DNA from 4 places in the Kitasatospora sp. NPDC057692 genome. Region 4 is predicted to be linked to each of the others. Evidence: riboswitches for the same ligand, from Rfam matches in the RefSeq annotation. Region 4 holds a riboswitch; each other region holds the start of a gene.
The links. A riboswitch is a leader RNA that binds a small molecule or an ion and turns the genes downstream of it on or off. The one in region 4 is predicted to bind cyclic di-AMP.

Region 1 (3,944 bases), on a different contig from region 4:
ACCAGTAGGCGTCCTCCCACGTCTCGTGGCTGATGCAGCTGCGGAAGGTGATGCCGTGGCTGGCGTGGGGAACGTACGCGTGGCTGCCGGCGTCACGGACCACGACCCCCTCGACGACGGTGCCGCGGGCGGCGTCGCCGAGCCGGTGGAAGTGCAGCCCGTAGCGGCCGAGCACCGGCTCGGTGACCGGGGCGGCGCCGTCCGGGCCCTTCCAGGTCTCCTTGGTGTCGGCGCGCGGGCCGACCCAGCGCAGCGCGGTGTGCCGGACGTCGGCGCGCCGGGAGCTGGTGAGGTGGACGTGGGTGCGGCCCTTGGCGCTGCCCTCGACCCGGACGCTGCGGGTCAGGTTGAGCACCTCGGCGCCGACGGTGACGCCCCCTCCGGCGGCGACCCGGGGGTGGGCGTGGCGCAGCGGGGCCTCCAGGGTGACGGCGGCTCCGCTGACGGACCGGATGGTGACGAGGTCGTAGCGGGCGGCGAAGCCCTCCTGGTCCGGCGGGCCGGTCGGGGTGACGGCGAGTTCGTCGCCGGGCAGCCAGCCGGCGGGCGGGGCGGCCAGGTTGACGACGGTGTCGCCGGCCTTGAGCTCGCGCTCGGCACGGACCCAGGCGGTCTTGGCCGCGCCGTCCAGCCGCAGGTGGCCGGCGCCGGTGACCCAGAGGCCGACGTCGGTGTCGACCACCTTCATGCCGTCGCCCTGGAAGCGCTTCTCGTCGACGCCCGGGAAGCGCAGGGTGTGGACGTGGCCGCCGTCGGGGGCGAGCGCGAGGGCGCCGCGGATCTCGACGTTGCCGGCGGCGGCGAGGGTGAGGGTGCGGTCGGCGGCGAAGGTCAGCGCACCGCCCGGCTCGACCAGCAGGGAGCCGATCTCGGCGTCGGTGTCGAGCAGGACCCGGTCGGTGATCCGCACGGCGCTGCGCGGCCCCGGCGGGCTGCCGCCCCAGCCGGCCCGGTCGGACCAGCGGCGGCCGCCCTGGTCGACGGTGGGCGCGGGGGCGGGCTGCTCGGGGGCGCCGCCCGGGGCGCCGGTGCCCTCCGGCGGGGCGCCGCCGTGGCCGCCGTCGGGCCCCATCGGGCCGACGGCCTCGGTCGGGGTCGTCCCGATCACGGCGGCCGGGGTGATCAGCCGGGTCTCGCCGGTCAGCGAGCGGCGCAGGATCTCCTCGCCGCTGATCGCCGCGAAGGCGGTGCCGACGGCCAGCCAGCGCAGGAGTGCCCGGCGGGTCAAGTGAGTTCGGGACGGTTCGGGTGGGATGTCCACTCTGCGGTGCTTTGCCCGGCGATGTGCTCCGGTCGGCCGGGCGGCCGGACGGGAGGCGTCCGGCTCCTCGTCGATGCCCATCGGTGCGTAGCCCTCTCCCCAGACGGCTGCGGCTCGCCGGCGTCCTGCCGACGCTCTGAAGCATAGGCAGTTGCATTGACGGCGACCGGCGTTGCGGGAAATCGGTCATTTCTGATCATGAAGGACAGCCACTCAGCACGCATTTCGCAAACCGTGACGAGCGTCACACATGTTTGCGGTTTGAACGCGCCTCTGCTTAACGTGCTCCCCGTTCGTGGCCACACGAACCCAGCACGTCCGCGACGCCGAGTCCTGCCGTCGGGCGCGCTGGCAGCGCAATGCACCACGGCAGGAGCGGGGGAACCACAGGTAGTTCGCCCAGGACCGGTCCACGGACCGGCCCCGGGCTAGGGGTGAAGCCGCGTCCACAGCGCGGCCGGGCAACTCCAGCCCGAATCCGACAGCTCACCTCGCAGGCGTGGGAGAGGACCGCGTCTTCATGCTGCCCACCAACGGCACCCGACTGTCCGGCCGTACCCGTCGCGCGATCGCCACCCTCGGCGTCGCGGGCATCGGTCTCACCATCCCCTGCCTGACCACCGGCACCGCCTCCGCCGCCTCCGTCGCCACCTGGGACAAGGTCGCCCAGTGCGAGAGCGGCGGCAACTGGAGCATCAACACCGGCAACGGCTTCTACGGCGGGCTCCAGTTCACCAACTCCACCTGGTCCGCGTTCGGCGGCACCGCGTACGCCGCGCGTGCCGACCTCGCCACCAAGGACCAGCAGATCGCGACCGCCGAGAAGGTCCTGGCCGTCCAGGGCCCCGGCGCCTGGCCGGTCTGCTCGGTCCAGGCCGGTCTGACCAAGGGCGGCACCCCGGCCGCGGTGGACACCTCCGCCGCCAAGCCGGCCGCGCAGACCCCGGCCCCGGCCCAGACCCCGGCCGCCAAGCCCGCCGCCAAGCCGCAGACCCCGGCCCCGGCCGCCAAGCCCGCCACCGAGCCGCAGACCCCCGCCCCGGCCGCCTCCGGCACCGCCGCCGCCCCGCAGCAGCGCCAGGACGGCGGGCAGTGGCGCCAGCAGGCCGGCCAGCAGGCCACCCAGGACTACACCGTGGCCGCCGGCGACTGGCTGTCCAGCATCGCCGACGAGCACCAGGTCCAGGGCGGCTGGCAGCGCCTGTACGAGCTCAACCGCGCCACCCTGACCGACGGCCCGCACACCATCTACCCGGGCCAGCACCTGACCCTCGGTGAGCGCCAGGGCTTCGACTGGTTCAACCGCGCCCAGGGCGGCGCGCAGGGCGGGACCCAGGCCCCGGCCGCCCCGGCCCAGTCCCAGGCCCCGGCCGCCAAGCCGGCGAGCAAGCCCGCCGCGCAGGCCGAGACCCCGGCCCCGACCGCCACCGGCAGCATGGCCGCCGCCGTCGCCTTCGCCCAGTCGAAGGTCGGCCAGGCCTACGTCTACGGCGGCACCGGCAACGGCGGCTGGGACTGCTCCGGCCTGACCCAGGCCGCGCTGCGCGCCGCGGGCGTCTCCGTCCCGCGCGTCGCCGCCGACCAGGCCGCCGCGTCCACCCACGTCTCGCTGGACGCCCTCAAGGCGGGCGACCTGCTGTTCTGGTCCAACAACGGCAAGGACTCCGGCGTCTACCACGTCGCCCTCTACATCGGCGACGGCAAGTACGTCGAGGCCGCCAACCCGAGCTCGGGCGTGCGCCTCCAGACGATCGCCAACTGGGCCCCGGACTTCGCCGGCCGGGTCTGATCCCGTCACACCGCAGCCCCCGGGGAGAGTCCGGTCGCTCCTCCCCGGGGGCTGCGGCGTGCCCGGAGGGCCATGGCCAAACCGGGACCGCAGCGGGCATGCTGCTGCCCTGCACCCGAGAAGGAGTCACCATGGCCCAGGTCACCGTCTCGCTCGACGCCAACCTCGCGATCGACGTGATGATGCTGTCCGGCACCAAGAGCCCGCAGGACGCCGTCGAACTGATCCTCCGCGACTACCTGGAGCGGGGCCGACGCACCGAGAGCCGCACCGGCGACGCCGCCGACGGCCACCGGGTCTCCCAGGACCGCCCGACCGCCCAGGAGGGCTGAGCGCGGAAACGCCGGAGCGGCCCGGGACCACACCGCTCCCGGGCCGCTCCGGCGTTCCGCTCAGCGCGCGCGGGCGCCGGTCGAACCCCGCATCACCAGCTCCGGCTGGAACATGAACTCCCCGCGCTGCACGGCGTTCCCGCCGACCTCCTCCAGCAGCGCGTCGACCGCCGCGGTGGCCATCGCCTCCACCGGCTGGCGGACGGTGGTCAGCGGCGGCTCGGTGAAAGCCATCAGCGGCGAGTCGTCGAAGCCGACCACCGAGACGTCCTGCGGCACCGACAGGCCCCGCTGCCGGACCGCCCGGATCGCGCCGAGCGCCATCATGTCGCTGCCGCAGACGATCGCCGTGCAGCCCTTGTCGAGCAGCGCCCCGGCCGCCGCGTGCCCGCCCTCCACGCTGAACAGCGTGTGGTGGACCAGCGCCTCGGCCTCCTCCCGGGTGCGCCCGGACACCTCCCGCAGGGCCGCGGTGAAGCCCTCGATCTTGCGCAGCACCGGCACGTACCGCTGCTGACCGACGGCCAGGCCTATCCGCTCGTGGCCGAGTTCCGCGAGGTGC
Region 2 (3,944 bases), on a different contig from region 4:
CTGAGGCCGCCAAGTACGCGCCGGGCGACATTCTCTGACGGATCGCCGGGCTTCTCAGGGCCCCGTCGCCGAGGAGGCGGCGGGGCCCTCGCCGTGCTCCGCCGGGACGGCGGCGGGGTGGCCGGGGTCGAGCGGCGGGCCGTTGGTGGGGCAGGTGTAGCGGCAGTCCGGCTCGGCCACCGGGTGCTCGTCCGCCGGGGCCAGCACATTGCCGTGGACGGCGACCAGCGCGGTCACCCCGCCGGCCACCAGCAGCCCGGCGCAGATCAGCATCGCGGTGCGGAAGGCGGAGTCGACCGCGTCCGGCACCCGGTAGGCGTCCCCGCTCAGACCGGCCAGCGCGGGCAGCGCGGCGACCGCCAGCAGGCCGGCCGCCCGGGCCGCCGCGTTGTTGACCCCGCTGGCGATGCCCGCGTGCCGCACGTCCACCGCCGCCAGCACGGTGGCGGTCAGCGGCGCGACCAGCAGCACCATGCCGAAGCCCATCACCGCGACCGCGGGCAGCACGTCCGTCCAGTACGAGGCGCCGGGGCCGATCCGCAGCATCAGCAGCACGCCCGCCGCGCAGAGCATCGGACCGACGGTGAGCGGCAGCCGGGGGCCGATCCGCTTGCCCAGCCGGCCGGCCCGGGCGGACAGCACCAGCATGATCACGGTGATCGGCACCAGGGCCAGCCCGGAGACCAGCGGGGAGAAGCCGGACACGATCTGCAGCTGGACGACCAGCAGGAAGAAGACGCCGCTGAAGGCCGCGTAGACGGCGAGGGTGACCAGGTTCACGGCGGTGAACAGCCGGGAGGAGAAGAGGCCGAGCGGCAGCATCGGCTCCGGGGTGCGGCGCTCGACCACGACGAAGGCGGCGCCGAGCAGCAGGCCCGCGATCCCGCTGACCCAGACCTCGGCGGACACGCCCTTCCCGGCGGCGGTCAGCGCGTAGGTGACGGCGCCCAGCGCCAGGGCGGCCAGCGCCGCGCCCAGCACGTCGAAGCGGCCGGTCGCGGACTCGTCCCGGCTCTCCGGCACGTGCCGGGCGGACACCGCCACCACCAGCGCCGCCAGCGGCAGGTTCAGCAGGAAGATCCAGCGCCAGCCGGGCCCGTCCACCAGCCAGCCGCCGAGCAGCGGGCCGACCGCCGCCGAGACGCCGCCGAACCCCGACCAGAGGCCGACGGCCGCCGAGCGGTCGTCCGGGTGGAAGACCGCCTGGAGCATCGCCAGCGAGCCGGGGGTGAGCAGCGCGCCGCCGATGCCCTGCACGGCGCGCGCGATGATCAGCACCTCGATGGTGGGCGCGGCGGCGCAGGCCGCGGAGGCGGCGGCGAACCAGACCACGCCGAGCAGGAAGACCCGGCGCCGGCCGTACCGGTCGCCGAGCGCGCCGCCGAGCAGGATCAGGCCCGCCAGGGTGAGCAGATAGGCGTTGAGCGTCCATTGCAGGGCGTCGAGTTGGGCGCCGAGGTCGGCGCCGATCCGGGGCAGCGCGACGTTGACGACGGTTCCGTCGAGCATCGCCATGCTGGAGCCGAGCACCGTCGCCAGAAGTACCCAGCGACCCTGCGCGGTGCCCAACCGCAGGGTGCCGGCCTCGGAGGTGGCCACGGCCCATGGTGAGCCCGGTGGGGCCCACGTGACAAGGGTCACCGGGGGTGTGTCGGAGGATGCCCGCTCCGTGAGTGATCGTGTGCGTACTGATTCCGACATCGGCGCAGGGTTGCGGATCACGTGCGCACCGTCAATGGATTGTGCACGTACTGTGCATGCCTTTCCTGCGGAGCGTCACGGCATTGCGGACTTTGGTCCCGGGGTGCGGAGATCGACATTGCTTCACCCGAACGGATGGGTTTTAGTTCAGCGACCGCCCGGCGTCAGCCCGGGTGGCCACCGGGTGGAACGCCTAGTCCTGCCGCTGCCCGGTGGTACGCAACGAACTCTGTACGGCAGGAGCGGGGGACCCACAGGTAAGTCGCCGGACCCATTTCTTCTTGCGGTCCGGCTTGGGGTGAAGCCGCCATTGTGAGCGGCCGGGCAACTCCAGCCCGAACCCGACAGCTCACCTCGCAGGCGTCGGAGAGGACATTTCCATGCCCGCACAGGCTCGTCGTATCGCCCTGCCCCGCGCCGCCCGCATCGGCATCGCCACCGCTGTCACCGGTGCCGCCTTCGCCCTCCCGCTGGTGACCACCGTCACCGCCCAGGCCCACGAGGTCCCCGCCGCGAAGGCCGCCGCTCCGGCCGCCGCCCCGGCTGCCCAGGCCGCCCCGGCCGCCGCTCCGGCCGCTCCGGCCGCTCCGGCCGAGGAGAGCTACAAGGTCGTCGGCGGGGACACCCTGTCGAAGATCGCCGCCGCGAAGAGCGTCGAGGGTGGCTGGCAGGCGCTGTACGAGCACAACCGCTCGGTCGTCGGCGCCAACCCGAACCTGATCTTCCCGGGTCAGCAGCTCGCGCTCGGCACCAAGGCCGCCCCGGCCGCCCCGGCGACCAAGCCGGCCGCGCCCGCCGCGAAGCCCGCCGCCCCGGCTACCAAGTCGGCCGCCCCCGCCGCGAAGCCGGCCGCTCCGGCCGCGAAGCCGGCCGCCCCGGCGACCAAGCCGGCCGCTCCGGCCGTCAAGCCCGCCGTCCAGCCCGTCGTCGCCCCGGTGACCGCGACCCCGGTCGTCGCCGCCACCTCCGGCTACGTCGCCCCGCTGGCCAACCCGAAGCTCGGCACCGCGTACGGCGTGGCCGGCTCGATGTGGGCCTCCGGCCACCACACCGGCGCCGACTTCGTCGCGGCCACCGGCACCCCGCTGCGCGCCATCGCGAACGGCACCGTGGTGAAGGCCGGCAACGGCGGCGCCTACGGCAACGAGGTCGAGATCAAGCTCGCCGACGGCAAGTACGCCCAGTACGCGCACCTGTCCTCGATCGGCGTGAAGGTCGGCCAGGCCGTCACCGCCGGCCAGCAGATCGGCCTCTCCGGTGCCACCGGCAACGTGACCGGCCCGCACCTGCACTTCGAGGTCCGCACCGGCTCGGAGTACGGCTCGGACATCGACCCGATCGCCTACCTGCGGGCGCACGGCGTCGCGATCTGACCCTCCGGTCGGATCCTCTCCACCACCGCTGGGTGCGGGGCGAAACGACTCCCCCGGAATGGTCATGTCGGGTGACCGCTCGACCGGGTGATCGCCGTACCTCCAGTGGATCGACGGGCGCGGGACACGCCCGTCCGGCCGGCCCGGCTCGCGAGACCTCCCTCGCGAGCCGGGCCGGCTGCCGTCGTTCGCCGGTCGCCGTCACTGCGCGTCGTTCGCCGTGCGCCGGTCACCGCGCGCCGTTCGCCGTGCGCCCTCGAACGGGGCGGGTCCCGCTCGAACGCGGCGTCAACCCCGAGGTGCTGACGCCGGATCACCCCTCGTTGCGGCCCCTTCGCCGCGCCCCCGATGCTGTCGGGCAGTCAGCGCCCGACCGGACCGGCGGGCGGCACAGCCACGGCGGGTGAAGGGGGCCGGATGGCCATCCAGCGCGGGGACGCGGTCGAGGGCGCGGCGAGTCCGGGGGCGGGGGTGCACCGGCTGAAGGCGGACTCGGTCGGGCTGGCGGGCGTGGTGTTCATGGCGGTCGCCACGGCGGCGCCGATCACCGCGATGACCGGCAACCTCCCGATCGTCATCGGTCAGGGCAACGGCGCCGGGGCGCCCGCCGCGTACGTCTTCGCGACCCTGGTGCTCACCGTCTTCTCGGTCGGCTACGTGGCGATGGCCCGTCACCTCACCGCGGCCGGGGCGTTCTACGGCTACATCTCGCACGGGCTGGGCCGGGTGCCCGGGATGGCGTCGGGACTGCTGGCCCTGCTCGCCTACATCGTCTTCGAGGCGGCGGTGATCGGCTTCTTCGCGTACGCGCTGCGCGGACTGGTCGCGGCGCAGCTGGGGGTGGAGGTGCCCTGGGGCTGGTACGCGGCG
Region 3 (3,944 bases), on a different contig from region 4:
CGGCGTAGTACTCGATGAGCTCGGCGGAGGTGAGCGCCTTGCCCTCGAACTGGTAGGCGCCGTCCTCGTAGAACTCGGAGGAGGCGACGTCCAGGGCGAGCGCGACGTCCTTGCCCGGCACGTAGCCGGCCTTCTGGATGGCCTCGACGATGAGGTCCAGGGCCTCGCGGTTGGAGTCCAGGTTCGGGGCGAAGCCGCCCTCGTCGCCCAGGCCGGTCGACAGACCGCGCTCCTTCAGCACGCCCTTGAGGGTGTGGTAGACCTCGACGCCCCAGCGGACGGCCTCGGAGAAGGACTCCGCGCCGATCGGGGCGATCATGAACTCCTGGATGTCGACGTTGGAGTCCGCGTGCGAGCCGCCGTTGAGGATGTTCATCATCGGGACCGGCAGGACGTGCGCGTTCGGGCCGCCCAGGTAGCGGAACAGCGGCAGGTCGCTGGCCTCGGAGGCGGCGTGCGCGACGGCCAGCGAGACGCCCAGGATGGCGTTGGCGCCGAGCGAGGACTTGTCCGGGGTGGCGTCCAGGTCCAGCATGGCCTGGTCGATCAGGCGCTGCTCGGTGGCGTCGTAGCCGACCAGCTCGGGGCCGATCTGCTCGATGACGGCGAGAACGGCCTTCTCCACGCCCTTGCCGAAGTAGCGGTTCTTGTCACCGTCGCGGAGTTCCAGCGCCTCGAAGGCACCGGTGGAGGCACCCGACGGGACGGCGGCACGGCCGGTGCTGCCGTCGTCGAGGCCGACCTCGACCTCGACCGTGGGGTTGCCGCGCGAGTCGAGAATCTCACGGGCGACGACGACATCGATGGACGGCACGAGGCATCTCCTAGCGGAAGCAGGTTCGGCTGACGGTGGGGTGCAGTCGGCCGGACGATTGCGGAGTCGTTACGACCAGAGCCTAACCGCACGGGCTGTCCGGGCCACGTCGGCCTCGGTTCCGTCTCAGCGTGTGGCCGCTCTACCCACCGGTAGTTCACCTGGTTGCCCGACCGGAGAGGTCCGGATGCGGACGAAGGGGGACCGATCGGCCCCCCTTCGTCCGTGCGGTCGGACCGGTCGTCAGCCGAGGGCCAGGACCTGGCCCGGGACGATCAGGTTCGGGTCGGCGCCGACGGTGCCGCGGTTGCCGTCGTACAGCGCCTGCCAGCCGCCGGAGACGCCCTGGGCGGTGGCGATCCCGGCGAGGGTGTCGCCGGAGCGGACGGTGTAGCCGTGGCCGGCCGGCTGCTGCTGCGCGGCGGGGGCGGCCTGGGCGGCCTGCTGGCCGGCGTACTGCTGGTAGACGCCCTGGTGGCTGGTCCAGTACCAGGCGCCGTTGTTCTGGTACCAGAAGACCTTGGCGTCGGCGTCCCAGCCGGCCTTGCCGGAGAAGGCCGGGGACTGCGGGGACTGCTGCTGGACCTGCTGCTGCGCCTGCGGAGCCTGCTGGGCGCTCTGCGGCGCGTACTGCCGGGCCTGCGGCTTGGCGGCCTGCTGCTGCGGCTGGGCCTGCGGCGCGGCGGCGGCCGGCTTCGGGGCGGCGGGCTTCGGGGTCTGCTGCTGGGGCTGGGCCTGCGGCTTCGGGGCGGCCGGCTTGGCGTCCGCCGAGGTGTCGACCGCCGCCGGGGCGCCGCCCTTGCTCAGGCCCGCCTTCTTGGAGCAGACCGGCCAGGCGCCCGGGCCCTGCGAGGCGAGGACCTTCTCGGCGACCGAGATCTGCTGGGCCTTCGAGGCCTGGTTGGCCTGCGCCGCGTAGGCGGTGCCGCCGTACGCCTTCCAGGTGCTGGAGGTGAACTGGAGGCCGCCGTAGAAGCCGTTGCCGGTGTTGATGCTCCAGTTGCCGCCGCTCTCGCACTGGGCGACCGCGTCCCAGGTGGAGACCGGGGCGGCGGAGGCGCCGGTGGCGCTCAGGATCGGCATCGCCAGTCCGACGCCTGCGACACCGGCGACGGCGATGGCCTTCTCGGCCTGGGTACGGCGACGGTGACGACCGGTTCCAACGAACAGCATGAAGGGGTCCCTCTCCGCACGCCTGCGAGGTGAGCTGTCGGGTTCGGACCGGGAGGTGGCCCGGCCGCGCGGAGGCGGCTTCACCCCTAGCCGTGGGAGACGGCGCAAAACCTGGGTCCCCCGCCCCTGCCCAGGGTTCTGGTCGGTGTCCCGTGTCGCGGCGGGCAGGACTCGGCGTTCCGCGGACGGGGCTCGCAGCTGCGAACTCCACGGAGACTAGACAGATCTTCAGAGCAATCACAAGCTCATATCGCCGATATCACATGGACATCACGTCATGTGATGGATTGCCTACCAACCGAGGAGGTATGTCCGGATTGAGGGTGGTTCAGACCCCGGTCGGGCGGGCAACGGAGAGCGCCCGTCAGCGTGTTGTGCCGGTCCGTCAGCCCTCGGAAGGGATGCTCGGAGCCTCCTCGACGGGCCTTTTCTCCGGTGTGAATTCCACCGGAAGTTCACGGAGTCCCCGCATGATCAGACCACCGCGCCAGCGCAGGTCCCCGGGGTCGGCGGCGAGCCGCAGGTCCGGCAGCCGGGTCAGCAGGGTGGCCAGCGCGGCCCGCCCCTCCAGCCGCGCCAGCGGCGCGCCGATGCAGTAGTGGATGCCGTGCCCGAACCCCAGGTGCGGATTGTCCGCCCGGGCCAGGTCCAGGGTGTTCTCGTCGGAGAACCGCGCCGGGTCCCGGTCCGCCGCCGCGAGCACCACCAGCACCGGGTCGCCGACCGGGATCTCCACCCCGCCGATGGTCAGCGGGCTGGTCGCGAACCGCCAGGTGGCCAGCTCCACCGGCCCGTCGTAGCGCAGGAGTTCCTCGATGCCGGTCTCCAGCAGCGCGCTCTCGCCGCGCCCGACGGACTCCTGGAGCAGGTGGCGCTGCCCCGGGTTCCGGAACAGGGCGAGACACCCGTTGCCGATCAGGTTGATGGTGGTCTCGAAGCCGGCGAACAGCAGGATGAAGGCCATCGCCGCCGCCTCGTTCTCGGTCAGGTGCTCGCCGTGGTCACCGGCCCGGATCAGCCCCGAGATCAGGTCGTCGCCGAGGTCCGCCCGCTTGCGGTGGATCAGCTCCAGCAGGTAGGCGCGGATCTTCTTCACCGCGCGGCCCACGCCGCCGCGCTGCCCGCCGTGGTGGCGGATCATCGCGCCCGCCCAGTCCCGCAGGTCGTCCTGGTCCTCGGGCGGCACCCCGAGCAGGTCGCAGATCGCGTAGATGGGGAGCGGGAAGGCGAACTCGTGGATGAGGTCGGCGGAGCCGCGTGCCGCGAAGCCGTCGATCAGCCGGTCGGTCAGCTGCTGCACCCGCGGCTCGAAGGCCGCCACCCGGCGCGGGGTGAACGCCTTGGACACCAGGCGGCGCAGCCGGGTGTGGTCCGGCGGGTCGATGTTCAGCAGATGGGTCATGAGGTCGGCCTGGCGCTCGCCCGGAATGCCGACCCGTCCGGTGCGGTGGGCCTGCTCGCTGTGGTGCGCCGGGTTCTTGGAGAGCCGGCTGTCCGCCAGTGCCTGCCGGGCGTCCGCGTACCGGGTGACCAGCCATGCCTCCACCCCGCTCGGCAGGGTGGTCCGGTGCACCGGCTCGTGCTCGCGCAGCCACGCGTACGCGGGGTACGGATCGGCGGCGAACTCCCAGGTGAACAGGGGCGGACGGGCGGCGTCGGGCTCGGCTGGCATGGGTCGACGGTATCCCGGGCCGATCCGGGCCGGCGCACGGCGTGCGCGGCGCCCGGGCGGGTCCGTTCCGCGCGGCAGGCGTGAGCCTGGTCACCTGAGGGGTAATTCCTGTTGCGGGGGATCGGGACCTGCCTACGATCCTCCGCAAGATGTCCGTGGGCGCCGGTGCGGAGCCGCCCACAGGGAGGAGCAAGGCCATGCGGGTCACCGGTTCGGTCGTCGTGATCGCCGTACTCGACGGCGGGTCGGGGGCGGGCCTCGCCCGCCGGCTCACCGCGGCGGGCG
Region 4 (3,944 bases):
CCCGACCCTACCGCCGACCAGCGGTTACGGTTCCTGGTTATGGAAGACGAAGACCTGCGGCTCGCCCCGCGCACCAAGGCCGCCGAACTGCTCGCCTGGGCGGAGGCGGACGGCCGCGAGCCGGTCGCCGAGGCCCCGCTGCGGGCGGTGCTGGCGCTGCTGGAGCTGGGCGGCGGCAGGATGCACGACGGCTGGCCCGAACTGACCTCCGCCGCGGTGGAGCACCTGCTGTACGAGCGCCTCCACCTGTACGTCCAGCCGGAGCCGGGACAGGATCCGCTGGCGTACGGCGCGGCGGTGCGGCTGCTGGTCGACCACCAGCGGGCCGCGAAGCGGCTGAACGCCAAGCGGCAGGAGCGGCTGCACGCCGAGGCCGAGTGGCAGGGCGAGCTGGCGGCCGGGCTGCTGCGCCGGGCGGACCTGGTGACCTGGCCCCGGCTGTACACCCTGCTGCTGCGCGCGGCCGGGGTGGACACCGGCGACGAGGCGGCGGTGCGGGCCTGGCTGGAGGGGTTCCGGGAGCTGCCGCAGGAGGAGCGCTCGGCGGCGTTCGCGGCGCTGGAGGCGGACGGCGTGCTGGACCCGGTGGACGACGGGGGCTGGGACGGCGGGGCCCGGCCGCTGGCCGTCGGGATGGCCACCGACGGCGCGCGGCGGCTGCTGGAGCAGGGGCTGATGCGGCGCAGCTACCGGAACCTGGCGGAGCTGACGGCGCTGGGCCGGCCGATGCCGGACGAGCTGGCCGGGGACTTCGGGGCGTTCGAGGAGGCCGCGGTCGAGGTGGCGCTGGAGCTGGCCGGGGCGTGGACGGTGCCGGGGCTGCCGCGGCTGCTGGTGGACGGGTTCCCGGAGCTGGCGCCGGAGCCGGGGCAGGCGGAGATCGACGCCTACCTGGCGTCGCTGGAGCCGGACGCGGACGCGGAGGAGTACGGGGACGAGCACACGGACGAGTACCCGGACACGCCCGGGGACGAGGCGTAGCGACGCGCGAGGGCCCCGGCCGTGCGGCCGGGGCCCTCGTGGTCCGCGGGGAGCGTCAGGGGGTGACGCCGCGCTGCTCGAACCAGCTCTCCGGGTCGACGGGGGCGCCGCCGCCGGGGCGGACCTCGACGTGCAGGTGGGCGCCGGTGACGTTGCCGGTGGCGCCGACCTTGCCGATCTGCTGGCCGGGGACGACCTTGCCGGAGCCCTTGATGATCGAGGAGAGGTGGCAGTACCAGATCTCGGTGCCGTCGGGCAGGGTCTCGACGATCCGGTAGCCGTAGGCGCCGGCCCAGCCGGCCGAGGTGATGGTGCCCTGGCCGACCGCGTAGACGGGCTCGCCCTGGTCCGCGGCGAAGTCGAGGCCGGTGTGCAGGTGGGCCCAGTAGCGGGCGCTCTGGCCGTAGTGGGCGGAGAGCCGGTAGTCCTTCACCGGCAGCTTGATCTCGGCGAGCTTGGCCTTCTCGGCCTCCTCGGCGGCGCGCTTGGCCTGCTCCTGCTGGGCGATCTGGGCGGCCCGCTTGGCCTCGGCCTCCTGGGCGGCCTGGACGCGGGCGGTCTCCTCGGCCGCGGTGCGCTGGCTGTCCGCCTGCTGCTGGATGCGGGCGGCGAGGGCGAGGCCGGGGTCGGCGGAGAGCGCGACCGGCAGCTCGTCGGGTGCCTCGACGGCCGGCGCGGCGGCCGGGGTGGCGGAGGCGAAGCCGGTGGCGCCCAGGGTGGCGGCGACGGCGGTGACGCCGAGCAGCGGAGCGGTGCCGCGGCCCTGACGGGGCATCCGGTGCCGGCTGGTCTCCGCCGCCGGCGGGGCGGTCTCGTCGGCGGGGCCGCCGAACGGGCCGTGCCCGGCGAAGGGGCCCGGGTGATCGAGCAGCTGGGTGCCGGCCGAGGAACCGGACGGGTGTGCCGGAGTGTGCGTCGACGCCACGGAGGCGCGCTCCTTTCCTTCCTTCGCGCCTACCGGGTTAGCTGACGGGTTCGGAGCAGGAAGGTCTCCTACGGCTGGGCCTGGACTGGCCAGGGCCTGGCCGATTCACCCCAAGGAACGTGGTTCCCCGGCTCCCTGGCCTGCCCGGAGGCCGGCCGGCGGGATTAGGCGACGGCGCACGGTGCCGTCTGGGTACGGCGTTGCGGACCGCGCTGCGTTATCAAACGTTAATCCGAGAGCCCCCCGATTCCAAGCCATCCGTTGGTGACGACGGGATACGGATCGGGCACCACGCGGCCCGATGGGCGTTTTGGGGCGTTTGATGACATCTGACACTACCGAACGTGTCGGGACGTCAACGAACGGGCCCTCACTTGAGTACGCCTACTCATGTGCGACCGGGCCGGGCGCGGCCATCCTGGCGCCCATGAGCGCACCGATGCAGTCCCGCACCACGGCCGCGTACCACCTCCAGGCCGTGCTGTCCTTCGCCCTCTCCGGCACCGCCGTCGGCGCCGGGATCGCCTTCCTCCCGGTGGAGCCGTGGACCCGGGCGTTCCTCGCCCTCGGCCTGCTCTACACGATCACCTCGACCTTCACCCTCGCCAAGGTGGTCCGGGACCGGCAGGAGACCTCCGAGCTGGTGACCCGGGTCGACCAGGCGCGGCTCGACAAGCTGCTGACCGAGCACGACCCGTTCAAGGTGGAGGGGGTCTGACCGGACCCGGACGGGAGCAGCCCCGGCGGGGGCGACACCGACGGCTTGACGGCTAAGGCTATTAGCCTTAGCTTTATGGCTATCGGCACTCGCCGACGATCCCGCCGGCCCAGGAGGCTCCCCATGAACGGCACCACCGCTCCCGCCACCCGCCACCTCGACCTGCCCGGCGGCCGGATCGCCTTCGACGACACCGGCCACGGCGAGGGCGCCCCCGTCGTACTGCTCCCCGGGATGCTCGACAGCCGGGCCGCCTACCGGCACCTGCGCCCGCTGCTGGCCGCGGCCGGCCGCCGGGTGATCACCATGGACCTGCGCGGCTTCGGGGAGTCCTCGATCCTCTGGGACGACTACTCCCCCGCCGCGATCGCCGGCGACGTCCTCGCCCTGCTGGACCACCTGGGCATCGACCGGGCCGTGCTGGCGGGCAACTCGTACACCGGCGCCAGCGTCGTCAAGGCCGCCGGGGACGCCCCCGAGCGGGTGGCCGGCGTCGTCCTGCTGGACGCCTTCGTCGAGAACGTGCCTCCCGGCGCGCTGCAGCGCCTGGTGGTCGGCGCGATGGGCGCGCTGCTGGTGCACTCGCCCGCGTTCTGGGGCCTCTACCACCGCAAGGCGGCCTACCCGGGGCCCAAGCCGGCCGACCACGAGGAGTACGTGGCCGGGCTGGTCGCCGCGATGCGCGCCCCCGGCCGGAAGACCGCCACCCGCGGCTACGTGCGCGGCGACTCCTCGCCCGCCGGCTGGACCGCCGCCGTGCGCTGCCCGGCGCTGGTCGTGATGGGCTCGAAGGACCCCGACTTCGGGAAGCCGGAGCTGGTCGCCGACCGGCAGGCCGCCGCGCTGAACGCGCGCAAGGTGATGATCGAGGGCGCCGGGCACTACCCGATGGCCGACCACCCGCGGGCCACCGCCGATGCCCTGCTGTCCTTCCTGGCCGACCTGGCCTGACCGTCCCCGCCGGCCCCGCCCCCCCTTCAGCTAGGAGACCCGCAGTGCCCCGAGTCGGACTGACCCCCGAGCAGGTCGTCGGCCACGCCCTCGCCCTCATCGACGAGCAGGGCCCGGAGGCCCTCACCCTGGCCGCCGTGGCCGCCCGCGCCGGGGTCGCCACCCCCTCGCTGTACAAGCACGTCAGCGGCGGCCTGACCGAACTGCGCCGGCTGGTGGCCGTCCGGGTGACCGAGGAGCTGGCCGACCGGCTCGCCGAGGCCGCGCTCGGCCGCAGCGGGGACGCCGCGGTCGCCGCCGTCCTGCGGGCGTACCACGCGTACGCCACCGAGCACCCGCACCGCTACGCCGCCCTGCCGCAGGCGCCGC

Region 1: linked by a shared signal. The riboswitch ahead of ACFVFS_RS11135 (transglycosylase family protein) and the one ahead of ACFVFS_RS34805 (M23 family metallopeptidase) in region 4 are both predicted to bind cyclic di-AMP.
Region 2: linked by a shared signal. The riboswitch ahead of ACFVFS_RS16995 (peptidoglycan DD-metalloendopeptidase family protein) and the one ahead of ACFVFS_RS34805 (M23 family metallopeptidase) in region 4 are both predicted to bind cyclic di-AMP.
Region 3: linked by a shared signal. The riboswitch ahead of ACFVFS_RS18140 (transglycosylase family protein) and the one ahead of ACFVFS_RS34805 (M23 family metallopeptidase) in region 4 are both predicted to bind cyclic di-AMP.

What each region holds. Positions count from the first base shown of each region.
Region 1 covers NZ_JBHVIV010000013.1:127,364-131,307, reverse strand. Annotated here, with positions in the region: gene ACFVFS_RS11140 (hypothetical protein) at 1-1,228, opposite strand, end outside; cyclic di-AMP (ydaO/yuaA leader) riboswitch at 1,576-1,774, shown strand; gene ACFVFS_RS11135 (transglycosylase family protein) at 1,761-3,050, shown strand; gene ACFVFS_RS11130 (hypothetical protein) at 3,182-3,382, shown strand; gene ACFVFS_RS11125 (LacI family DNA-binding transcriptional regulator) at 3,443-3,944, opposite strand, start outside.
Region 2 covers NZ_JBHVIV010000026.1:68,033-71,976, reverse strand. Annotated here, with positions in the region: gene purB (adenylosuccinate lyase) at 1-38, shown strand, start outside; gene ACFVFS_RS17000 (MFS transporter) at 55-1,701, opposite strand; cyclic di-AMP (ydaO/yuaA leader) riboswitch at 1,912-2,079, shown strand; gene ACFVFS_RS16995 (peptidoglycan DD-metalloendopeptidase family protein) at 2,082-3,074, shown strand; gene ACFVFS_RS16990 (APC family permease) at 3,492-3,944, shown strand, end outside.
Region 3 covers NZ_JBHVIV010000028.1:76,994-80,937, forward strand. Annotated here, with positions in the region: gene eno (phosphopyruvate hydratase) at 1-814, opposite strand, end outside; gene ACFVFS_RS18140 (transglycosylase family protein) at 1,058-1,987, opposite strand; cyclic di-AMP (ydaO/yuaA leader) riboswitch at 1,993-2,141, opposite strand; gene ACFVFS_RS18145 (cytochrome P450) at 2,373-3,659, opposite strand; gene ACFVFS_RS18150 (SDR family NAD(P)-dependent oxidoreductase) at 3,857-3,944, shown strand, end outside.
Region 4 covers NZ_JBHVIV010000094.1:23,177-27,120, forward strand. Annotated here, with positions in the region: gene ACFVFS_RS34800 (hypothetical protein) at 40-981, shown strand; gene ACFVFS_RS34805 (M23 family metallopeptidase) at 1,037-1,906, opposite strand; cyclic di-AMP (ydaO/yuaA leader) riboswitch at 1,919-2,087, opposite strand; gene ACFVFS_RS34810 (YiaA/YiaB family inner membrane protein) at 2,334-2,624, shown strand; gene ACFVFS_RS34815 (alpha/beta fold hydrolase) at 2,748-3,575, shown strand; gene ACFVFS_RS34820 (TetR/AcrR family transcriptional regulator) at 3,620-3,944, shown strand, end outside.